DNA from 2 places in the Paenibacillus sp. FSL H8-0079 genome. Region 1 is predicted to be linked to the other one. Evidence: riboswitches for the same ligand, from Rfam matches in the RefSeq annotation. Region 1 holds a riboswitch; the other holds the start of a gene.
What was found. Region 1 has a riboswitch for FMN ahead of ribD (bifunctional diaminohydroxyphosphoribosylaminopyrimidine deaminase/5-amino-6-(5-phosphoribosylamino)uracil reductase RibD). Riboswitches for the same ligand answer to the same signal wherever they lie in the genome.

Region 1 (6,549 bases):
TTTGGAACCATCAATCTCACCTTTGACCAGAGCCACGTGCTCCTTGTTGTCCACAGCGTTCGTATAGGCCACCGCTTGGAACTCACCAAAGTCTGTTGGCATGCGTACAGCCACTTCACGATGAACCAGCTGCTCTTTTTCGTTACGGTAACGAATCATGTCCTGAATACTGATCAGCTTCAGATCATGCTTGCGGGCAATCTCCTGCAGATCCGGAAGTCTGGCCATCGTGCCATCTTCCTTAATCACTTCACAGATAACGCCAGCAGGGTAGGAACCACACATGATAGCGAGATCTACAGCCGCTTCCGTATGTCCGGCACGACGAAGTACACCGCCGTCTTTTGCAATCAGCGGGAACATGTGACCAGGCTTACGGAAGTCCCCGGCTTTTGCCTCAGGATCGATTAGACCTTTCACGGTAATAGAGCGTTCATGTGCCGAGATACCTGTTGTTGTATCTTTGTGATCCACAGAGACGGTGAAGGCTGTTCCATGGAAATCCGTATTTTGTTGAACCATGGGTTTCAGGTTAAGTTCATCCGCACGTTGCTGTGTAATCGGAACACAGACCAGACCTCTACCTTCAGTGATCATGAAATTAATGACTTCAGGTGTCGCCTTTTCGGCCAAAGCGATAAAATCGCCTTCATTCTCCCGATCTTCATCATCCACAACAATGACGGGTTTACCACGCATGAGATCATATATGGCTTCTTCTACCGTGTCCAGAATGGATTGTTCTGACATTGGTCCACCTCCAGTTTATTTCTGTTCTCTACTTTCTTTATGCAAATCCGTGATTGGAGAGAAAATCTTCACTGATACTGCGGGGCTTGCCAGCACCCGTCTCCTGATGTCCTCTCCCATACTGCAGCAAATGATCCACATATTTCCCCAAAATATCGCATTCGATATTGATGGTATCCCCTGTCTTTTTGACATTTAGTACAGTCTCACCAATCGTATGAGGGATAATGGAAACTGTGAATGCGGTCTGTGAAGTATGGACAACGGTCAAGCTAATGCCATCCAGTGTAACTGACCCTTTGGGGATCAGATATTTGAACAACTGGTGATCATCCGGCTTGATCTCAAACACAATTGCATTCTGATCACGAGTGATACTGCCGATCACTCCAGTACCATCGACATGGCCCTGAACGATATGTCCGCCAAAACGGCCGCCTGATTGCATGGCTCGCTCCAGATTAACTTTACTGCCAGATTGCAACTGACTGAGATTGGTATGACGATACGTTTCAGGCATTACATCGGCGGTAAAACCTCCACCTTCCAGCGTTGTCGCTGTCAAGCATACTCCGTTCACTGCCACACTATCGCCAATCTTTAGATCGTCCATGATGGCGGAAGCCCCGATATTCAGGACCATCGCTTCGCCCTTCCGACCAATACGCCGAATCTGACCAACTTCTTCCACCAAACCGGTAAACATGCTGCCGCCTCCCTCGATCATTTCTAAGGATCCTTACTTATTACTTTATGATCCATTTATTTATTCAGGCCACACCGGAATACCGCCAATGCTGATATTATCTCCAACTTGTTCGATTTCCAGCTGATTCAACTGAATCGCCTGATTCATACGTTCCACACCCTCGAAGCGGAAGCTTCCAGGTGTATCATAACCGCCTACAATCTTAGGAGCGATAAACATCAGCAATCGATCGACCAACCGTGCCTCCAACATGGCTCCATTCAGAGTGCCTCCACCTTCAAGCAAAATTGAACCGATCTCACGCTCACCCAGCTTGCTAAGTCCGCTTAACAGATCAACACGTGGTCCAGGACCACAGCGTATAATTTCGATGCCGTAGGCTTCCAAACGCTCAGCAGCTTCAGGACTGGCTTCGTCTGTTGTCAGTACCCATGTTGGGGCTAGACCATCTTTAACCATCTTGGCACCTAAAGGAAGACGCAGCTTGGAATCCACCACAATGCGTACCGGACTAATGCCTTCTACTTGCAAACGGGTTGTAAGCTCCGGATTATCGGCAATAACTGTGTCCACGCCAACCATAATTCCCTGGTGACGATGACGAAGCGCATGAACAATCTCACGAGCGGGCTCGTTGGAGATCCACTTGCTGTCTCCGCTGCGAGTAGCAATCTTTCCATCCAAAGTCGTAGCCGTCTTCAGCGTCACGAAAGGTAGACCCGTTGTAATAAATTTAATGAATTTTTCATTCATGCGTCTTCCACGCTCACGCAATACACCAACTTCAACTTCAATGCCTTGTTGACGGAGCATGCTTATGCCCTTGCCGGATACTTGCGGATTTGGATCTTCACAACATACCACGACACGTTTCACCTTTTCATGAATCAGGCGTTCACTGCAAGGTGGCGTCTTGCCATAATGACTACAGGGCTCGAGTGTAACGTATACCGTACTGCCCTCTGCGTCGCTTCCTGCCATGTTAAGTGCATGCACTTCCGCATGACCGGTTCCACGTTTCAGATGGCTTCCCAAGCCTACAATACGCCCTTCTTTTACAACTACACATCCAACGACCGGATTAATTCCCGTCTGTCCCTGTGCTCGTTCCGCCATATCAAGTGCCAGTGCCATATAAAATTCATCATTGATCATTTCCAAATCCGTTCACCCCGCGGTTTAAAGTCTTAGTCTTAATTATAAAAAATCCCCGTCGAACAATCAGTTCGATGGGGATGATGAGAGACAAATGTCAACAGCAGGAATGAAATGGATACAGCACGCCAACACTTTGCCCAAAACTTCATTTCGAGCAAGTGAAAATAGACACATACCTTAATGAACATCAATTACAGGTAAAGAGCTTCTATAGTGTGGCATATGTATGGAACTGTCCGGCGTATCCGGATCTTCCCTGCACAGTGCAATACATCACAAATAGTGACTGTGCAGCAATACTCCTGCTGAATGCAAACCCGTTAGGTCTGCACCTCTCCTTCTCCCATCCAGACTATACTGTCGGTTCTGGAATTACACCAGATCAGCCATCTGCCATAGGCAGACAGGTCACGGACTTTGCATCAAATGCTGGACTTGTGTCCTTACACTTCTTGCATCACCGCCGGTAGGGAATCGCACCCTGCCCTGAAGGATTGCTTTCGTTATTAATTGGATGTTAGCACTTTAATGCCAAAAAATCAATTGTTTTTTGTTCCTTTTTGTCACATACTAACTTTTAATAAGCTAAGAAACAACAAAAAAACTGCTTCCTCCCAAGGAAGCACGGTTTTTACTTGGAGGCATTTCACATCCATCCATCGCATCATCCTACATATCAGGAAAACACCAGCTCGCCATATGCTTTAATTCTTTGGCATTATAAAATGGAATGCGGTCAGGTTCTTGCAGGGGCGAAGTCGGAAGCGGAAACTCTCTTGTCACTCTTCTGACCCAACTTGTGGAGTCGATCGCGATAGCAGAACATTTCCAGCGTCCATTCGTTCTCGGTCGAAACGTCCCATGCAAATTTGCTTTTGCCGGCATCTCTGGAAAGACACCATCCAGATATTCGACGATGACACGCTTGTCTCTCACTTCATGACAGTATACCGTCACCCATACCCCATCCCGGACCCGAACAGCATATACATCTCCAGACTGAACCTCCCCGGTACCTGCATCAGGAGATGCCTTTGGTACTTTCCCCCGAACACTCCTCTTCTTCTCTAGTGCTCCTAAGATCGTGTCCTTTACTGCTGGACTCACTTCAGGCTTATCCGCAAGAGATATGTTACTCAGATCAAAATCATGGAATATCTTGTTCAGGTTGTTCTCATTGATTCCGACAGATGAGTCCCACCACGCCAGAGGCGCCTGCACTTCAACCCGAACATTGGGGCGCTCGTCACGCTGTATGTAAGTCGTAAATTGAGTTATCATTCCGGGATGTTCCGGCGTATCCAGTATGCCAATCAGAGCTAACGTCTCAAGTAAGTCACGGTAAGCGTATTCCTTTTGTGTAGGCAAAAGACGTTCCTTCTTGAGCGCAACTGCTGCCTTACTATAGCGTGTTTTGGGAGGTAATTCGCGTAGCACCGTTAATACTGCACGGAATGTCCAGCGGTCGTATTCATTGGGTATTGGAAGCTCCTGTGCGGCAGCCAGCTCTCGAAGTGCCAGCATTTGTCCAAAGGGATCACCGTCCAACGGGGTTCCATTGGTCATGCGCCAATACCATTGCAACGTCGTGTCGGTGGCTTGATCTACACTTAATCCGCAGATCTTACAAGTGCTCGAAGATGGATACGGCGTGTGTTCATGGTCTGGCATACTACTTGCAATAAGCTTGCCCGTAAGAAGCGAGCGCCAGATCATGGGTGCTGACCACAAAGAAGAGACAAAGGCCTGCGCTGCATCCTCTATCGTCCATTGATTCGCAAGTTTTTTCAGCTCAGTAATCGTTTCATCATGTTGCGGACGCACAAATCGATTCGGTTCATGCCCGGCTGCCTCAAGCGCTTCTCGATCCTGTGCGGGTACACTATCCGGAACGACATGTCGCGATGCCTGCAGTTCTTCATCCCACAACGAACGATCACTATAAATTTGCTTTAACAAGCTTAGCTGAGTAACGATATCCAAGGTTCATTCATCCTTTCCAATCATCGATTTCGAATACGTGACATGTAAAAAATAAAAAAAGTGCTTCTATAAAAGAAGCACTTCATGTTTGGATCCAGTTAAGCTGAAGGTATTAAGCTTCTACGACTTCAACAGTTTCCATTTTGTCTTTACCTTCTAAAGCGTCTACGAACTCCATACCTTTAGTTACTTTACCAAATACAGTATGTTGTCCATCCAAATGTGGTTGCGGTTGGTAGCAGATGTAGAACTGGCTTCCACCTGTGTTACGGCCAGCATGTGCCATAGCGAGTGTTCCGCGCTCATGTTTGTTCGGGTTGATTTCACAGTTGATTGTGTAACCTGGGCCACCTGCACCGCTACCGTTAGGGCATCCGCCTTGAGCTACGAAGCCCGGGATAACGCGGTGGAATGTAAGACCATTGTAGAAACCGGAGTTAGCCAGTTTCTCAAAGTTTGCTACTGTGTTTGGAGCTTCTTGATCGAACAGGTCGATCAGAACTTCTCCGCCGTTTGCCAATTTAATTTTCGCTTGTTTCGCCATATGTAAATGACTCCTTTCGTATTGACCATCGTTAATGGTACCAAAACGCATGACCCTGGGCCAAGCATTACAGCACTTTTCTTAGTGTACACCGAAAATGTCTGGATCGCAAAAAAAACGGCAACTTTTTTCATGAATTAGCTCAAATACGCAAAAAGCAGACGAAAAAGGAAGTTCCCTTTTCATCTGCTTCAACCGTAAAACTCATATATCCTGAATAATGTAGAGACACATTATCTTTTGACGAATTAGCGAGTTACTGGCTGTTTGCCAATACGTGCAGGTACCAGGTCATTCTGGATGATATCCTGATACGTCTCACGGCGTACAACAACATCCCCTTGACCGTCTTTGACAAATACAACGGCCGGACGACGAATCCGGTTGTAGTTGCTTGCCATGGAGTAGTTATACGCGCCTGTGCAAGCTACAGCGAGCAGATCGCCACTTTCCACTTTTGGCAAGTCCAGATCCCAGATCAGCATATCTCCACTCTCGCAGCATTTACCCGCAACGGATACGGTTTCCTGAGCAGCCTCATTCGCACGGTTGGCAAGCACAGCTTCATACTTGGATTCATACAAAGCAGGACGTGGGTTATCGGTCATACCACCATCAACGGCAACATATTTACGCACACCTGGAATGTCTTTGCTTGTTCCAACGGTATACAGCGTTGTTCCCGCTTCACCCACGATGCTGCGGCCTGGTTCAACCCAGATCTCAGGTACGGCATAGCCGATTTGAGCAAAATGATTTTTAACTGCATCTGTAATAGCCTTCACGTATTGCGCAACTTCAAGCGGCGTATCTCCATCGATATAACGGATTCCGAATCCACCACCAAGGTTAACCACTTTGAAAGCAACGTTAAGACGCTCATATACGCTTGCTGCAAATTCAGCAACACGTTGAACAGCCATCTGGAAGCCTTCAACTTCGAAGATCTGGGAACCGATGTGGGAATGCACACCGAGCAATACCAGGTTAGACTGCTTGGAAGCCAGTTCAATCGCTTCAAATGCTGTACCATTACCGATATCAAATCCAAATTTCGAATCCGTCTGACCAGTGGAGATATATTCATGCGTATGTGCCTCAACACCAGGCGTCACACGAAGCAAAATGTTTACTTTACGATTTTTGTCCGCTGCTACAGCCTGCAACAGATGCAATTCATTGAAGTTATCAACAACAAAGCATCCGATCTCTGCATCAAGAGCCATTTCGATCTCTTCCAGCGTTTTGTTGTTACCGTGGAAATGAATGCGCTCAGCTGGGAATCCTGCTTGCAAAGCAGTAAACAGTTCACCGTCAGATACAACATCCAGGGAAAGTCCTTCTTCAGCTGCAAGGGCACACATCGCCATTACACAGAATGCTTTACTTGCGTAAGCAACCTGGA
Region 2 (6,549 bases), 430 kb from region 1:
TGACCATACATCATGACCAGCAATACGGTCGTAATGCCGGTAATCGCTCCAAGAGATACAATCCATGACAATCCCTTCAATTGAACAAATTCAAATGCAAACGCAACGGGATCACTTACATTCAACATGTTATACGGCACGATCCCTGTCAGGATTAACGATACAACAATGTAGAGAACGGTACAGATCGCCAGTGATGCAATAATTCCAATCGGTAAATCTCGCTGTGGCCGCTTAACTTCTTCTGCCGCAGTGGAGACCGCATCAAATCCGATATAGGCAAAAAATACCGTAGCTGCTCCCGCAGTCACACCTGAGATACCAAAAGGTAAGAATGGCTGCCAGTTCGTTGGCTCTACATAGAAGACACCTACACCAATGAAGATCAGTACCACAATGATTTTAATCGCAACCATGATGCCATTCGCACGAGCCGCCTCCTTCACCCCTCGGGTAAGCAGGAAAGTAATAATTAACGTAATGACCGCAGCTGTGATATCAAAATAAGTACCCTTTTCCGGGCTAAACGCACTCGTCAGCGCATGTGGTAACTCCAATCCAAATCCGGACAATAACGTTTGGAAATATCCAGACCACCCACTCGCTACCGCAGCACTCGCGAATCCATATTCCAATATTAGATCCCATCCCAGAACCCAGGCAATAACTTCACCAAAAGCCGTATAGCTATACGTGTACGCACTACCCGATGCCGGTATACTTGATGCAAATTCCGAGTAACACAATGCCGCGAAGGCACATATGATACCTGCCAGCAAAAATGATAATACAAGTCCGGGTCCGGCATACGTTGCGGCAGCTACACCGGTCAGTACGAAAATGCCTGTACCAATAATGGCACCTACCCCGAGTGTGGTTAAGTCCAACGGACCGAGTGCCCGTTTCAATGCACTGTTGTTATCGCCCCCGGAGGCAATTGGTTTTTTACGAAATAATGAAGATCGTTGTTCGTTCTCGCGCATAGTCATGTTCCTCTCGTCATGAATCTTGATTGTGCTATGAATGTAGCAGAGATTGGATGGCTTCCCATCTGTTCTATGAAAAAGTCATTTGTTCTATCTTATCGATCACCTATAAAAACCTATCGAATTCTACACGTTATCGCGTTGCTTGGTTAAATTTATTTTTGGAGATCACTTATTTTGTTCTTTTTCCGCGAAAATTATCATGATCTGTTGCACGTGAATGAATATGAAAATGGATTTAAAACAAAACTGCGTATAATTTATATTATGCGCAGTTTTTATGAGCCTTAATTTCCAAGAATAAGCTCTTCAACCCTTTGTTATATGAATTTAAGAAAATGAGAGCTCTTTTCGTCTTTTTCTGCTGTCCCTTCCTACCTTATCCTGTCTAATTCGACGATATGCAAGCACGTTAAAGAGCCACATAGCGTTATGCGGCCCTTCATTTCGTAATATTAGGTAGAGGTTATATGAAAATACGAATCACGAAAAAGCAATTCTCTCCGCGTCCGACATCCGGTATTGGGATAACAGATAATCTTTGCTCTGCATCGCCGTATGACGGATTGCGTCCAGATCAACATGAAGCAGCTTGCCCTCTCGCTTCACGAGTCTGCCTGCCACAAACACGGTATCGACATTGGATGGATTGGCAAACTGAACGACAGCACCGATCGGATCATGGACGGGAAACATATTCAGATCGGTGGTACGAATCATGATCAGATCCGCTTCCTTTCCTGGGGTCAGCGTTCCTACCTTCTGCTCCAAACCCAATGCTTGGGCACCAGCTGAAGTTGCAAATCTCAGTACTTGGCTGGACTGCAAGTTCAACTCACCTGGCATCTCAACCTGCTGCAGAAGTTGTTCATTCGCTCTGGATCGTTCAGCTTGAAGTGCAAACTTCATCTGCGAGAACATATCCCCGCCTGTTGACGTCACCACATCTACACCGAGTGTAGGGGTTCCTCCATGTTCGAGAAAATAGCCGGTTGCCGGATATCCATGACCCATCATCATTTCAACCTCAGGTGTGACCGACAGAGAAGCACCACTATCCGCCAGCATTTTGTATTCATCCATGCCCATGGTGTTACCGTGAACAATATTCACTCGTGGACTTAACAGCCCCGCTTCATACAAATGACTAACAGAGCGATCTACAGACCCCCAACTGCCAAATCCGGCATGCATGGAACAGATCGCATCTAGTTCTTGAGCTAGCTCAATCTCCTTCACCGTTGTATCCCAATGACTGAACTCCGGACCACGAATAGCAAGTCCATAAGTGAGCAATTGATCCCTTGATGAAAAATATCGTTCTTTGACTCTTCTCACATCATTCGAATACGTGAGCAGACTATCCCGATTCCAGTAGTTCGTCTCACCAGGTACTCCATGAGCAAATACAGCCCGAATCCCGGCATCCTGAAGTCCACGAATCAGTTCATCCGTGTGCTCGGAAGAATACGGCATGCTCCAATCCAATACTGTCGTCACTCCTGCGTTAAGCGCTTCCAAGGAACCGAGCAGGTTGGCAATATAACTATCTTGTGGACGGAGCTTGCTTCCCATCGCACCATAATAGAGATTTTGCAAATAGACTGGCAAGGACCAGTTGGTTCCCGCTGTTTTGACCAGTGATTCCCACACATGCCGATGTGTGTCCACCAGCCCAGGCATAATAATCATGGATGAAGCATCAATGACCTCCGCATCCGGAATATCCAGATCGGGCTGAACCGCCGTGATCAACGAATCTTGAATCAGAACGTCCGCCCTCTTATACTGTCCAACTCGAGCATCCATCGACAACACACAGCCATTTTTCAACAGATAACTTGTCCGCACAAGACACATCTCCCATCTGATTTGTTTTGAAAGACGATCACATCCTGCTTACGAATCCGCACTGCTTCTGACTATTGTTTCGCTAGTATATATACATTATATAGTTTATGTTAATATTTTTCAATTTTGGGTTTTGCGTTTCGCTCGAAATCTTCTGACCTTCATCAGGTTTCCACACATCTTATCATCACAGTACTTCTGTGTTCTGCTTCGGGTATCATCATAGAACATCCAGCGACAATCCGAATTATCACAGATGCGAATCCTGCCCGCTTCTCCCTCCACCAAAGTCACAGCAAAATCAGCAGCTACTTCAGCCATAACCTGATGCCAATGAGCTTCTACGGCTTCCAGCTGGAGCTTCAGTCCCTGATCAATTGTAGTCAATCTTCTTCTCACATGCCCTGCTTCCATAAAGTCATTCAACCAATTACGTTCCTGTTCTGTTAAGGATGCTCCGGAAGATACACGAGATCCGAGAGCCAACAATTCATTTCTGAAGTTTCTCATCGACAACTCATCTTCTGGGGATGCGGGGACAGAAGCATGAAGTTGCCATCGATCCAAGAAATCTTGCTGCCAGCTTGCCTTTCCGAGCCTGTCCTCCGATCGATCTCCCCCACGCCAATCATGATAATCACTGTTTACAAAATCAGTCCATAACCTGTTCATATATACCTCCGCCCTATGTAACCACCTTAATTCAACAAAAAAGGTTACACTCAATCCTTGATGTGTTATATTAATTGTAACCTTATTACGATGGTTTAGCTAGTTACATCAAAACAGCACTCAAGGAGGAATACTTGAATGACGAAGACAACAGCACTAGATGTGATACTTATTCAAAAGGATGACACCTGGGATCAATGCAATTGGATTGTACCTTTGTCAAAGTCCTTGGAAGGACTTACAGCGGAGCAAGCAGCTTGGATTCCACCCGCAGGGGGATTAAGCATCTGGCAGTTGGTTAACCATATGTATTATTACAACCATCGCTTATTATGTCGCATCCAAGGTAAAGAGCCTGCACTTCCAGCCGTAGACTCCAATGAGTATACGTTTGGGAATCCCGGAGATTCAACGGATGCAGACGGATGGAATACATTACTGAAGGGTACAACTCGATTAGCCCAACAGTTGAGAGATCAAATGGCGACACTACAGGAGTCAGATCTTGAAGCCGTTTATATGGATACCGAAGAGAAATGGGCACACGAACTAGCTCGCTGGGTACTCCATGATGCGTATCACGCAGGACAGATCGTGCTTCTTCGCAGACAGCAAGGAAGCTGGAATATCATTTATTAAAAATAATGCTTGAACTGCTAGCGCTTACAGGAATAAGATGAACTTATTAATGTTACAGCTTGTTCAACACACTATATAATTGAATAGGATCTTCGGGGTAGGGTGCAATTCCCGACCGGCGGTGATGTTCTTCGGAACCAGCCCGCGACTCGCTATTTGTTCTTCACGAAGGACATGTAGCGACTGACTTGGTGTGAATCCAAGGCCGACGGTACAGTCCGGATGAGAGAAGATCAACACATTGACATGCCGTTCACGGGAAGGCCTCTTTCCTGACGCATGTCCTTGGATGAGCCCCCGTTTATTTGGTAAATACCGAAACGGGGGCTTTTGTCGATTTTGCCAACTGAAGATTCCGTGTTCTGACGAAGGAGTCCTGAATATGGAAAAGACATCATCTGCATCAACCGTTTACCGCAAAGAACGAAGTAATACCGGATTCTGGCTTGTTGTTCTCGGCGCCGCCCTCTGGGGTGTGGATCCACTCTTCCGCATTATTTTGCTTAATACGATGACATCCACGCAGATTGTACTGGTGGAACATATCATCGTCAGTCTAATAGCGATTCCCGTGCTGTGGAAATTCCGGGCTGATCTGAAAAACCTGCGCCCTCGCCACTGGATTGCCGTGATCTTTATCTCATGGGGAGGATCAGCGCTCGCAACGGTATTGTTCACCATGGCACTTACACATAACGATCCGAACACTGTACTTTTATTACAAAAAATGCAACCGCTCTTCGCTATCGTACTGGCTAAGCTGTTATTGAAAGAAACGTTACCACGTCGCTTCGGCGGACTGTTCTTCATTGCACTTGCAGGAACGTACCTGCTTACATTTGGCTTTACACTGCCACTAGGTAACTGGGACAACTGGATTCATGCTGGCAGCTTGTTATCCCTTGGGGCTGCTGCTTTATGGGGAGGTTCAACCGTTATGGGCCGACTGATGCTGGGACAGGCGCGTTATGAAACGGTCACCTCCCTTCGCTTCGTCGTTGCTCTCCCGCTCCTGATCTTTATGACGTGGAACGAAGGTGCAGCATGGACGTTTCCGTCCGGAACGGGTGAACAGACTGCTGTTATCCTCAACATTCTTGGTCAGGCATTGTTACCAGGTTTGCTCAGTCTTCTGTTATATTATAAAGGTCTGTCGTCGACCAAAGCTTCTGTTGCAACTCTCGCGGAACTTAGCTTCCCGATGGCGGGTGTGTTGGTGAACTGGATTGCTTTCCGTACGCTGATTACATGGGAGCAACTGCTTGGTTTTATCTTGATCTGGGTGGTCCTCTTCGCCATCTCCAGACAGCAGGAACGATCATCAACTGCGTCCGATGCAGCACCTAAGCTTCGAACTGAATAAGCGGATATATCCGAGGATCACATATAAACAAATAATCAAATATAAAATAAAACCATTGCACATCGCATTTGATGAGCAGTGGTTTTTTATTTCCACTACTAATATCTCCAATCTTCTGCTCTTTTCCCTCCCCTCATACTGAATATCCAATTCATCGCACTACGTCCCTTCTATGTTTTGTCTTTTATCTAATCCGGTGGTACGATGACATATGGAATAACAGATGAACTATATTCAGAGAGGAACGATCACTAATGTCTTCATTCTCATATACCTCATACGATGCCGTAGGTTTGGCTGAACTGATCCGATCCCGGGAAGTATCCCCGGTTGACTTGCTGGAAGCGGCGTTTGCACGCCTTGAAGAAGTCAATCCGCAGCTTAATGCGGTCATTCGTACATATGAAACCCGTTCACGGGAGGAAGCCGGCTTGGTTCGCCCTGGAGAACAACCATTTGCCGGTGTGCCCCTGCTTCTGAAAGATATTTCGCAATCCTTGGAAGGTGAATTTCTAACTTCAGGTTCACGTTTGTTCAGCGAGCATCGCGCATTACGCAATTCCAATTTTGTCACTCGACTGCGTGATGCAGGCTTTATCATCATAGGACATACCAATACGCCTGAATTTGGTTTGAAAAATATTACCGAGCCCCGTCTTCATGGGCCAACTCGCAATCCATGGAATATCAATCACTCCCCAGGGGGTTCAAGCGGCGGTGCTGCCGCCGCTGTAGCTTCGGGTATTGTCCCTCTTGCCGGAGCCAGTGACGGAGGCGGTTCAATCCGTATTCCCGCTTCATTTAGCGGATTGTTTGGATTGAAACCAACCCGCGGACGCACACCTGTAGGACCGGGAGTTGGTCGTCAATGGCAAGGCGCATCGATTGATTTTGCACTATCCCGCTCGGTTCGGGACAGTGCAGCCCTGCTCGATACTTTGCAAGTCATTCAGCCTGAAGCTGCATTTCATGCTCCACTCTTTCCAGGCAGTTACTTGGCAGATATGAGCTATCCACATCAACGCAAACTGAAAATTG

Region 2: linked by a shared signal. The riboswitch ahead of MHI06_RS16835 (DMT family transporter) and the one ahead of ribD (bifunctional diaminohydroxyphosphoribosylaminopyrimidine deaminase/5-amino-6-(5-phosphoribosylamino)uracil reductase RibD) in region 1 are both predicted to bind FMN.

The regions. Positions count from the first base shown of each region.
Region 1 is NZ_CP150300.1:4,223,362-4,229,910, forward strand. Features, by position in the region: gene MHI06_RS18820 (bifunctional 3,4-dihydroxy-2-butanone-4-phosphate synthase/GTP cyclohydrolase II) at 1-750, opposite strand, end outside; gene ribE (riboflavin synthase) at 788-1,456, opposite strand; gene ribD (bifunctional diaminohydroxyphosphoribosylaminopyrimidine deaminase/5-amino-6-(5-phosphoribosylamino)uracil reductase RibD) at 1,517-2,620, opposite strand; FMN riboswitch at 2,949-3,115, opposite strand; gene MHI06_RS18835 (hypothetical protein) at 3,287-4,600, opposite strand; gene MHI06_RS18840 (peptidylprolyl isomerase) at 4,713-5,144, opposite strand; gene lysA (diaminopimelate decarboxylase) at 5,393-6,549, opposite strand, start outside.
Region 2 is NZ_CP150300.1:3,791,551-3,798,099, forward strand. Features, by position in the region: gene MHI06_RS16815 (amino acid permease) at 1-983, opposite strand, end outside; gene MHI06_RS16820 (amidohydrolase family protein) at 1,470-2,846, opposite strand; gene MHI06_RS16825 (CGNR zinc finger domain-containing protein) at 2,958-3,509, opposite strand; gene MHI06_RS16830 (DinB family protein) at 3,648-4,148, shown strand; FMN riboswitch at 4,233-4,386, shown strand; gene MHI06_RS16835 (DMT family transporter) at 4,531-5,511, shown strand; gene MHI06_RS16840 (amidase) at 5,766-6,549, shown strand, end outside.